2 regions of the Corynebacterium genitalium ATCC 33030 genome follow, and region 1 is predicted to be linked to the other one. Evidence: riboswitches for the same ligand, from Rfam matches in the RefSeq annotation. Region 1 holds a riboswitch; the other holds the start of a gene.
The links. A riboswitch is a leader RNA that binds a small molecule or an ion and turns the genes downstream of it on or off. The one in region 1 is predicted to bind cyclic di-AMP.

Region 1 (5,807 bases):
GTTGCCAGTCGCGCGCTTATCGACGGCCCTGCGGTACAGCGTGCAGGGTTCAAATCCACCCTTCGTAGCAATCTCAACGGCGGTGTCCACCAGCGCAGTGCCAGAGGCATAGCGCTCCAAGCACCCTTGTTTCCCGCAGGAGCATGCACGCCCACCTTGGACGACGGTGATGTGACCGAATTCGGGTGCGGTACCAAAAGAACCGCGGTAGATCTCACCGTGATGCATGAGTGTTGCACCAATGCCTGTACCCACGGCAAAGAACACCCACGTGTCTGCGTCCTGGGCGGCACCGTAGCGGTATTCGCCCCACGCCGCGGCGTTCGCATCATGCTCCAGGCATACCGGCAACTCCAGCTCTTCTTCCAGCAGCTGCTTCACTGGCGCGTTGTCCTGCCACGGTAGGTGCGGAGCGAAACGGACCACTTCACAGTCCGGATCCAAGAAACCGGCGACGGCGAGACCGACAGCGCCGATGGAATGCCTGCGGCGCAAAACTTCCACCAGTTCGACGATGGCGTGAGTCAGTCCGTCCGCGTCGTGGGGAGTATGAGTTTCCTCCACGTCCACGATGTCGCCGTGCTTATCGACGACACCAGCGCGCGTATTCGTCCCGCCAATGTCGAATCCGATTGTGACCATGACAGATCATTCTAGACCCAACACACGGACGAGCCTGCTCGTCAGCATCTCCCACGAGAAAGCCTGGCTTACGTGCTCGCGGCCTGCGCGCCCCATGCGTCGACGCCTTTCCGGGTCCGCAAGCAAAGTGAGCACGGCCGTGGTGATCTCTTTCTCTGAATGCCCGTCCACGACAATGCCGCTCTCCGGTGTCACCGTCTCCGGCGCTCCGCCAGAGTCCCCCGCCACAACGGGGATACCGCACGCTTGGGCTTCCAGGTAGACGATGCCTAAGCCTTCGACGTCTAGCCCCCAGCCGCGTGTCCGGGCCGGCATTGCCATGACGTCGGCCGCAGCGAGAAGATCACGCATGTCCTCACGCTCCAGGCGGCCATGGAAACGCACTGAGTCTGTGACGGCGTTTCTATCGGCCAGCTTGCGCAGCGTGTCTTCATAAGGTCCCTGCCCGATGATCGCGAGCTTCGCATCCGGAAAGACCTGCCGGATACTTGGCCAAACGCGAATCAACATGTCCTGTCCTTTGCGCGCGACGAGCCGAGACGGAACAACCACCAACGGGTCTGCCCCGTAGCCGTAACGCTGCCGTGCTGAGCGCCGCTGCGACTCTGAAGCTGGGCGGAAGAAGTCCGTATCCACGCCCGACGGCAACGCGACATACTCCGGGTGCTTCCCGAAGGCGCGTGAGAACCTCCTGCGGGTGTAGTCCGACACGTAAGTCACCACGTCGGAGGAGTTTCCAATCCGCCGTAGTGCCTGGCGCGGCCCTGGGAGCATCGACCACCCGACTTCATGGCCGTGGGTGCTTGCGACAATTCTCTTCGCACCCGCCTTGCGCGCGACCCCGGCCATCAACCCCAACGGGGCGGCGGCGCCGAACCACACGGTGTCAATGCCCTGTTCTCGAATGATCTGGCTCATGCGTTCAGCGGTTCGAGGGGTAGGGAGCATGACCTGCTTCGGCCAGCGAAAGATGGGGATGGCAGAAGAAGCGTCGTAAAGCGATGCTTGCTCATGATCCTGTGTCGATGCGAAAACAACGATGGACTCCGCACCGCAGGTAGCAGCGACAGCGTCGGTGAAATCCCGCAAATACGACTGAATCCCGCCGAAAGTAGGCGGGAAGTCGTTGGTGACCAGGAGAACCTTAATGGCGCAGATGCCTTAGCGCTTAGTAGCGGACAGCGCCCTGAACAGGCATCGAGTTCAACGGCACGACCTGGACCGGAATACCGTAATCGGAGGCGTGCACAACCTGGCCGTCACCGATGTACATGCCCACGTGAGTAATTCCCGGGTAGTAACCGATGATGTCGCCCGGCTGCAGCTCAGACAAAGGCACCGGCGTGCCGCCAGCCAGCTGCGCCTGTGAGGTGCGCGGGATGGTCTTGCCGTTCTGAGCGTAGGACCAGTACATCAAGCCGGAGCAATCGAACTGGTTCGGGCCAGCTGCGCCCCAGCCGTACGGTGAACCAATCTTGGACAAGGCTGCACCCACCACGCCGTCACCATGGGCGGATGCCGGGACGTTGAGAGCTACCGGTCCGTTCTTCGCCTCCCACGCGGCGCGCTGCTCCGGGGTGAACGCATCCACGCGACGCTCGACTTCCTTGACCTTGGCGTCCAGGTCTTTGCGCTCCTTCTCCAGCTTGTCGCGCTTGCCCTCCAGCTCCGCCTTGCGGTAGTTGGCCACAGCCACGGCAATGTTAGCGTCGGTGGCCCGCTGGGCTGCTTGCTTGTTCAACTGGGTGGAGTTATCCAGGGTGCGCTGCGCGGAGCGGCTCAGAGAACCGAGGTAGGAAGCGCGGTCAATAGCCTCCTGCGGATTCATTGCATCGAGGGCATTAAGTCGCGCGTCGTTAGAGACGTTGCGGTACTGCGTACGCGCGTGGCCGTCGACCTCTTGCTGCGCGCCGGACCGAGCGCCTACCGCGCGTTCTGCTTCACGCTTTGCGTCATCAGCTTGCCTCTGCAGCGTCTTGACTTCCTTATCGCCTTTGACGATCTGGTCCTCGATCTCCTTGACCTCTTCGGCCTTCTCGGTGGCCTGGTGGGAGACATCTTCCATCTCCTTGATCATGGTCTCAACGTCCTCGGCATAAGCCGGGGCGGTAGAACCCGCAGCTGCGACGGCTGTAAGTACGCCAGCTGCAACGATCGGACGCGACGTGCGACGGGAGGAAGCGCGGTGCTTGCCCACGAGGACCTCTTTCTGAAAGAACATGAAGGAAAAGATGACAAACCTGTAACAAAGCTATAGCGTCCGCCCGCGCCGGTCAAACACTTTGGACAGACTAAAGTGCCAAAAAGCTCCACTCTGTTACTGTTGTGACAATTGTGCGATAAAGAGCCAAAACCGGCCCGAGCCCCGAGGCTCCAGACCGGTTTTAGGTACGCCGCGGAAGTTCCTGCGGCAGGTGCTGCGCTAGAAGCGGACTGCAGAGTGAATCGGCATCATGTTCAGCGGGCGGTAGCCCACCGGGGTGCCGGAGTTCAGCGCGTCGATGATCTGGCCGTTACCGGCGTAAATAGCAACGTGGGATGCGCCACCGTAGTAGACGACGATGTCACCCGGCTGCAGGTCAGAAATGGCGACCTTACGGCCAGCGTTGGCCTGAGCCTGCGAGGTACGCGGAATCTGCTTGCCTGCCTGAGCGTGAACCCAGGAGGTGAAGCCAGAGCAGTCGAACGCGTTCGGGCCGGCAGCGCCGTAGACGTACGGGGAGCCGATCTTGGACTTTGCGATGGACACGATGCGCTCACCCTGGGACGGCTGGCGCACCGGAGCCGGTGCGGCAGCAGCCTGCGGCTGGCGGTTAGCGACAGGGGCGCTAGCGTACTTCTTCTCGACGCCGTTGATCCAGTCGTTGAACCCCGGAACGTTAGCAACGCCCGGAACAGCCTTCACGGCCGCGATAGCAGAACGGATGTCAGCGTCGCGGTCGGCCTTACCGGCCAGGGACGGGATCCACTGCTCGATGCCCGGGATGCTTGCGATGCCAGGGGTGTTCTCAATGCCCGGGATCTCCGCAGAGATGTTCGTGTTAGGAACGCGAACCTCGGCAGCGTCAGCGGTAGTCGGGGCGATCAGGGTTGCGCCGGCGAGAACGGCGGACGCGGTTGCAACGGTGCGCTTGGTACCGTTTGCCTGGCGGCGGTGCTTAGCCACTTATAAACTCCATATCTCCAGTTGCGCCTACCGGGTTAGCTGTCGGGTTCGGTGCGGGAAGTCACCTCTAGGACGCTCCTGCGCTTGCGCGCTCCTTGCGCCCCGTTCACCCCAGGGAAGTCATGGTTCCCCGGCTTCCGGACCATAGGGGTCCTAGAACTCGGCTCTATGTGGTTCAAATGTCGCTTGCGCCTTCGTGGCTACAAGGTCTCAGCTAGGTTACGAAACGGACACAAGCATTGTCCAACGGCGCGCCCGTTATTTTTTCGTTATTTTCCCCGGCGCCCCGAAAAACCGACGCCTCGAGCCCCTCCATGCCAACCTGCTTTAGCGTGTGACGGCCTACTGCGGGCCTGTCACCAGCACGTTTGCTGCGGAATGACGTTACGTCCAAGGCCGGCAGAAAGCGATGATTGACGCCAAAACTTTCTAATGTGATCCTGCTCACAGTAGATGTCTTTATGGTTTTGTTACAAGCCAAAGGCCCCTCCCCCACCCGCTTTTGGGCAGTCAGAGGGGCCTCGGCGTTATGCGCTAATGGCTCTAACGCTTGCTCTTAGTACCGGCGTCGCGGTCGACAGAGTTCTTCTCTGCCTCCAGCGCACGCAGCGTCTCCACCTCTTCGTGGTGGTTCTGGCGCGCGATCTCGTTGCGGCGCGCAGTGATCGCCGGATCATCCGGGCTGAACGTGCCGGAGGTCTCCGAGTCGGCGTAACCGAGCTGGTTCATCTGCTTCGGAACAACAGCGCCCGCGTACTCGAGCGGGATCTGGTGGCCGTGCTCGTCCACCGGGCCAATCGGCTGGTGAACCTCGACGAAGGCACCATTCGGCAGCTTCTTGATCACACCGGTCTCAATACCGTGCTCCAGGACCTCACGGTCAGAGCGCTGGAGACCGACGCAAATGCGGTAGGTGATGAAGTACGCCAGCGGCGGCAGCACGATCAAACCTATACGGCCAACCCAGGTCATCGCGTTAAGCGAGATCTGGAAGTGGTAAGCAAACAGGTCGTTACCACCGGACAATGTCAGCAGCAGGAAGAAGGTGATGCCCATGACACCGATACCGGTGCGGACAGGAACGTCGCGGGGACGCTGCAAGAGGTTGTGGTGCGCGTCGTCGCCAAGCATCTTCTTCTCCAGGAAAGGATACAGCAGCAACAGCACCACCATGAGGCCTGCCATCAGTGCCACCCAGAACACGCCCGGGATGGTGTAGTTACCCAAGTAGAGCTCCCACGCCGGCATGACACGGGCGGCACCATCCGTCCACAGCATGTAGACGTCAGGCTGAGAACCAGCGGACACCTGCGACGGGTTGTAGGGGCCGAGGTTCCAAATCGCGTTAATGGTAGTGACACCGGCCATCAGCGCGAGGACACCGAAGACCAGCAGGCCGAAACCGACAGCCTTAACTGCGAAGACCGGCAGAATGCGGATACCCACAACGTTGTTCTCGGTGCGGCCCGGGCCAGGGAACTGGGTGTGCTTCTGGAACCAGACCATCAGCAGGTGTCCGGCAATCAGCGCGAGGATGATGCCCGGCAGGATCAGCACGTGCATGATGTAGAAGCGGTCCAGCATGAGGTCGGACGGGAAGTCGCCGCCGAAGATTGCCCAGTGGATCCAGGTGCCGATGATCGGCAGGCCCACGATGATCGCGGACATAATGCGCAGACCGACACCGGAAAGCAGGTCATCCGGCAGGGAGTAACCGAGGAAGCCCTCGATCATGCCCAGCAGAATCAGGACAACACCGATGATCCAGTTGGCTTCGCGCGGGCGACGGAATGCACCGGTGAAGAAGATGCGCAGCATGTGGGCGAACATCGCCATCATGAACATGAGCGCAGCCCAGTGGTGCATCTGGCGGATGAACAGACCACCGCGGACCTCGAAGGAAATGTCCAGGGCAGTCGCGTATGCACGCGACATCTCCACGCCGTTGAGCGGGAGGTACCCGCCGTCGTAGATCACCTTCGTGATCGACGGGTCGAAG
Region 2 (5,807 bases), 970 kb from region 1:
CACCGTGCAAAAACGCATGGTGCGGGTCTTTTTTCGCACGTGCGACTATACCGCTTGGTCTAGTTGAATGGGTAGAATTCTAGACTGATTGGTGCAGAACGGCTATTCTTTCACAGGTCAGTACTAGTTCCCTTTTATCGGGAGGTTTTCATGCTTGTGTCCGGATTAGCGGTGGGAGTTGCGCTCGGCGCTGTTATGCAGAGGGGTAGATTCTGCGTGACGGGCATGATGCGCGACGTGTTCCTACAGAAGAAGGGCCGTGGTCTAGTCGCCCTTTTCATCGTCATCGCTGTGCATGCGGTCGGCTTGGCGGCTCTGACATCCTTGGGCGTCATCGCGCCGGAGTACCGCACCTTCGCCCCGCTCGCCGTGATCGTGGGCGGCCTCATCTTCGGCCTATCCATTGTTCTTGCAGGCGGGTGTGCGTCGGGTACGTGGTACCGCTCGGCTGAGGGGCTCGTTGGCTCCTGGTTCGCGTTGGTGTTCTACGGTCTGTCCGCTGCCGCAATGAAGAACGGTGCGTTGTCGGGATTCAACGACTGGATGAAGCAATGGGATACCGGCTGGACCACTCTGCCAGAAACGTTCGGTGTGTCCGCTTGGTGGTTTGCCATCCCACTGGCGCTGGCCACCGCGTATGCCGCTCACTTTTACCTTGAGCAGGATGCCGCTGCCCCGAAGGTGACCCTCGACGCACCGTGGTACCGCAAGGCGTTGCACCCGTACGTTGCTGGAGCCATCATTGGCGTACTCGGTGTTGTCGCGTGGCCGCTGTCAGCCGCGACTGGGCGTAATGACGGCCTGGGGATCACCACCCCCACTTCCCATGTGACCTCCTACATTGTCACTGGCGAAGCGGAGTATGTTAACTGGGGCACCCTGCTGGTGCTTGGCCTTTTCGTCGGAGCGTTCATTGCGGCGAAGGCCTCCGGCGAATTCCGAGTTCGGGTTCCGGACGCAGTCACGAGCGTGCGCGCCATCGTCGGGGGAATCGGCATGGGTGTCGGTGCCTCTCTGGCCGGCGGCTGCACCGTGGGCAACGGCATGGTTCAAACGTCCCTGTTTAGCTACCAGGGCTGGGTCGCACTCATCTTCATTGCGGCTGGTGTCTATATCGGTGCGAAGATCTGGCTAAAGCCCAGCAAGGCGGGAGTGTCCCCCGAGGACGCTGGAGACCTGTACACCACCGATGAGTCTGTCCGTTCCAGTCACGATGCTGTTCACGACAGTCAAGAGGCCACCCCGGCTTTCAGCTTCCCGGTCGCTAACGGCGCATTGGCAGTGCAGACCAAGCCGAAGCAGGCCTGTAAGGCCCTCCCACTTGGCGGCGGTCGCTACAAACTGGACACTCTCGGCGCTGTGTGCCCATTCCCGCTCATCGAAGCGAAGGATGCGATCGCTGAGCTGGACAGCGGTGAGGCATTGGTGATCGATTTCGATTGCACGCAGGCTACAGAATCCATTCCCCAGTGGGCAGCCGACAACGGCCATTCCGTGAAGGACTTTGTGCAGAACCAGAATGCTGGCTGGCAGATCACAGTCGTTAAGGATGGCGCTTCCTAGGCTGAGTGCCGTCGCACAAAGGGCTTGATTCCGATCTCGTCGGAATCAAGCCCTTTGTGCTTGCTGTTTAGCTAGCGGCCTTAACGCGGCAGCCTAGCGTTGACGGCAGCGATGAAAGCCTGTGCATCGCCAGACAGGAGAGCGTCGATCAAGTCCTTGTTGGCCTGGTAGAACGCGTTGTAGTCGTTGCGGTTGGCCTTGTATGTTGCCTCAACCTGCGGCGGGACATTCAGGCCGCGGTTGTTCAGCTCGCGGGTGAGGGACTTGTAGAGCTTGTCCACCTCGAGCTCGTTGTTCTTCTTCGGCTGCGGAGCTGCGGCTGGCTTCGGTGCCGGAGCCGGCTTCGCTGCCGGTGCGGTGCGCGGGGTCGGGGCGGAGTTCAGGCCCAGCTTGCGGGAGCATGCCGGCCATGCGCCCCAGCCCTGGCTTGCGAGGGTGCGCTCCGCGACAGCAATCTGCTGCTCGCGGGTTGCCTGGTGTGCGTACGGTGCGAACTCGCCGCCGCCGTATGCGCGCCAGGTGGAAGCGGAGAACTGCAGACCGCCGTAGTAGCCGTTACCGGTGTTGATGTGCCAGTTGCCGCCAGCCTCGCACTGAGCCAGGCGGTCCCAGTCGGAGTCCGGAGCTGCGGAAGCGGTCGGCGCGACAAGTGCGGTGGTGGCGATGGCTGCGGTAGCGCCAGCCAGTGCCTTAGCGGACACGGCCTTGGAGTTCTGCTTGCGGTGACGTCCCATAGGGGTGTGTTTTCCTCTCTTGTTCTACGTCTGCGGGGTGAGCTGTCGGGTTCAGGCTGAGGGGGTTCAAGCGCCTGGCCGCGGTGCGCGGCTTCACCCCTAGCGGTCTCGAATATGAGGGTCCGCGTTGCGCCGGAAGTTATTCCCGCGCGGGTGGGTCCCCCGCTTCTGTCCTGTTGAGTTATATCGGGCATCGAGCCGGACAAAATTGAACGTGGCTCGTAGCTTGAATTGCACGCCCGTCTGTGGGCATGAGCGTAACTCTAGCGGTTTATAACGATTCAGTCACGTTCCGGAAGCAAGTTGTTGTCAGTGTGACTGATGTGACTCAACTTGCGCACGTTTTGCCGGCGCTGCCTGCGGGAACATAGTAAATGTGACCTATCTAACATCAAGCTGAGTTGGCGTGTTGGCCGGGGTGGCGGGTTCGTCGTAAAGCATAAGCAAACGCGCATTTTCGTGCCGTCGGAGTCGGCTCCGCAAAGGCCCAGTTCGCGTGTGGCTGATGAGGTGTCAGTTACTTGACGTGTGGACGGCACGAAAGTGGGTTTGTCGCGCAGGGAATGTTTTGCCCTGCCGGTGGGTTGTTCTAAGCCAGTAACTAAGATGGATAGCCCTAGTGATTAACGGTGGTGAATGACTAATGCCAGTAGGAAAAGTGAAGTGGTTCGACGCGGAGAAGGGCTTCGGCTTCGTCTCCAACCCGGGGGACGAGGATGTCTACGTGGGCAAGAACGTGCTGCCCGACGGCGTTGAGGACCTGCACCCCGGTCAGCGCATTGAGTTCGATTTCGCAGCCGGTCGCCGTGGGCCGCAAGCACTGCGCGTGAAGCTTCTCGACGCTCCCCGCCGCCGCGCCGTCAACCGCCGCAAGCCCGAGGAACTTGCCAGCATGCTTGCGGATGTCATGTCGATGCTGGAAACCCAAGTTCAACCCGCCCTGGACGCTGGCCGCTACCCGGAGCGCAAGGAAGCCCGCCAGATCGCCGAGATCCTGCGCGCGGTGGCCAAGGAGCTCGACGCCTAGCCAGCCCCGCTATGAGGCTTATGACGCTTCGGTGGAGAAGGCCCAGGTGACCATGACCGGGGTTTCTTCACCTTGCGCATCGGCGCCGACCATGAGGGCGGAAATTTCGATCACCACGAGATTCGCATCCTCGGAGACGACGGGGACATCGACCTCGTCTGCCTCACCGGGGGTGAAGGTGCGCTCAGTGTTAGCGGCGGGGTCGTCGTAAATGCTCAGCAGGGACCACTGCAGTTGGGCCACGTCGTTCGGCACGCTGACGCGGACGTTTTCGGTGCCGGGCTCGACGGGGAGCAGCGCGACATCGCCCTCCGGGCACTCCTGACCGAACTCACAAATGGAGAAGGGCATCGTCGACACCTCGTCACCGGATTCGCCGGCGCTGGCCGTGACTTCGATCTCCTGTGGTGGGGTGCCGGGACGGTTGTTCTGCCAATCCATGTAAAAGTACAGCCCGGCCACAATAGCGACGATGACCACGGCAATGACCGCCAGCATGACGACGGACCGCTGGTTACGTGCAGTGCGTGTTGTGCGAGATTTCGTGCTGCCCATGCCTTTAACTCTACGGTCTACTGCGGGACGAACTTCACGCGGTACAGGTCGGGCCAGCGTTTGCCGGACAGGAGAAACTCCTGGCCGGCGCCAGACGTGTTGGGGAGGTAGGCGATCCCGTTGAGGACGTGATTGGGATCGGGGGTGGCGTTGTTTTGCAGAGGAGAGGCGTCGATAAGCGCTTCGACAGCACCCGTGTCCGCATTGATGCGCACGATGTCCGTAGTCATGAAGATATTGGCGTAGATGTCGTCGCCGACGCACTCGAGCTCGTTGAGTCCCTCGATGGGCTGCTCGTCCATAGTGACAGTGAAGCGTTCACGTTCGGCAAAGGTGTCAGGGTCGATGCGGCGCAGCTGGTCACTGCCGTCGCTGAAGATGACCTCCCCGCCGTCGTCGCGGTGGCAGATGCCCCAGCCATCGCCGTCGTAGTTCACCCGGTCGATCTCATCGAGCGTGTCCGCATCGCGCTTGATGGCAACCTCGTTTTGCCAGGTGAGTTGCCACAGATGATCGTCAACCTGCGTAATGCCCTCACCGAAGAACTCCCGGTCCAAATCCTGGCTTGCTAGTTCCTCGCCCTCGATCGTGGAGCGGTAGATGCGCGACTCGCCCTCCTGGCCGGTAGCCACGTAGAGCGTGCCGTCAGGAGCGACCTCTAGACCTTGGGTGAAACTGCTCTCGTCGAAGTCGTAGCGTTCGAGGACATCAACTGTCAGCTGCTCGACCTGGCTCGAATCCTGCTGCTCGCTAGAGCCCTCCGAGCTCGACGGGGCGCACGCGGTGAGACCGATAATGCTCACTGCTGTCACCGCAGACATAGCGATCTGGGGGAGCCGGACTCGATTCGGGGAGTGGACCATACGGTCTATCTTGCAACACGGTGCGCAATAATGGACATGTGCCACGAAGAAACTCGCGACGTCAACAAACCGGACCGCTGCTGAGCGCCTCCGCCGTGGATACTGCGCGGCGGGCTCTCGAAGAGCTCGACCAGGGGGACATCGGTGACCACATCGGCGTCCACGGCATGAGCGGCAACGTGGCGACGCACCGCTTCGAAGCGTCCGTGCCGGGCTACCCTGGCTGGGAATGGAATGCGGTCGTTGCCTGCGCTGATGGTGCTGACTATGTGACAGTGAACGAGGTCGCCCTCGTGCCCGCCCCCACCGGCGATGCCTTGCAGGCTCCCGACTGGGTGCCCTACAGCGAACGCGTCCGCCCCGGCGACCTGCGCCCGGGTGACCTCATGGAGCCCGCGCCTGACGACGAGCGCCTCACCGACGACTCCTTCGCCCCCGATGCCGTCACCTTCCCCGGCCGCGAAACCAACCAGTATCTGACCACCGCCGGGCTGCGCGCCGCCAAGGAGAGGTGGCGCCGCGGCGACTACGGCCCCAATTCGGCCCACGCCAGCCAAGCCGCTCTACAGTGCCGGACCTGCGCTTTTTACATTCCGGCCGCCGAGCCCCTGGGCAAGAACTTCGGTATCTGCTCCAACGAATACTCCGCTGACGGCCACGTTGTCGCCGCCGTCTACGGGTGCGGCGCCCACTCCGAAACCAAGGTGGCCTCCCACGAGCTCGAGGGTGCCGGGGAGCTTTACGACGACGAAAGCCCCGTCTTCTAGCCGCCGAAAGGGCGCACCCGTTTTGGAAAAATGCCCGTGTAGTGGGACGCTTATCGCGTCATTTTCCGTTTGCTTGTCATGAAAAGGGGACGCGCCCGTGAGCGATCAACCCGCATCGGCTGGATCCACCTCTGGATCGACCAAGGTCACAGCTGACGCAGCCGCCACTGAGACTGCCGACACTACCGGCACGAATACCACCCGCAGCGAACCGCAGTCCGGCCTGGACCGGTTCTTCCACATCTCCGAGCGCGGCTCGAGTGTGGGCACAGAGATTCGTGGCGGTGTGGTCACCTTC

Region 2: linked by a shared signal. The riboswitch ahead of HMPREF0291_RS10825 (resuscitation-promoting factor Rpf1 domain-containing protein) and the one ahead of HMPREF0291_RS06195 (C40 family peptidase) in region 1 are both predicted to bind cyclic di-AMP.

What each region holds. Positions count from the first base shown of each region.
Region 1 covers NZ_CM000961.1:1,314,915-1,320,721, reverse strand. Annotated here, with positions in the region: gene HMPREF0291_RS06210 (ROK family protein) at 1-642, opposite strand, end outside; gene HMPREF0291_RS06205 (glycosyltransferase family 4 protein) at 649-1,791, opposite strand; gene HMPREF0291_RS06200 (C40 family peptidase) at 1,811-2,839, opposite strand; gene HMPREF0291_RS06195 (C40 family peptidase) at 3,065-3,808, opposite strand; cyclic di-AMP (ydaO/yuaA leader) riboswitch at 3,818-3,984, opposite strand; gene qcrB (cytochrome bc1 complex cytochrome b subunit) at 4,352-5,807, opposite strand, start outside.
Region 2 covers NZ_CM000961.1:2,286,464-2,292,270, reverse strand. Annotated here, with positions in the region: gene HMPREF0291_RS10830 (YeeE/YedE thiosulfate transporter family protein) at 151-1,563, shown strand; gene HMPREF0291_RS10825 (resuscitation-promoting factor Rpf1 domain-containing protein) at 1,644-2,297, opposite strand; cyclic di-AMP (ydaO/yuaA leader) riboswitch at 2,310-2,496, opposite strand; gene HMPREF0291_RS10820 (cold-shock protein) at 2,941-3,324, shown strand; gene HMPREF0291_RS10815 (DUF2771 domain-containing protein) at 3,343-3,879, opposite strand; gene HMPREF0291_RS10810 (glutaminyl-peptide cyclotransferase) at 3,897-4,742, opposite strand; gene HMPREF0291_RS10805 (DUF3027 domain-containing protein) at 4,781-5,509, shown strand; gene HMPREF0291_RS10800 (NCS2 family permease) at 5,733-5,807, shown strand, end outside.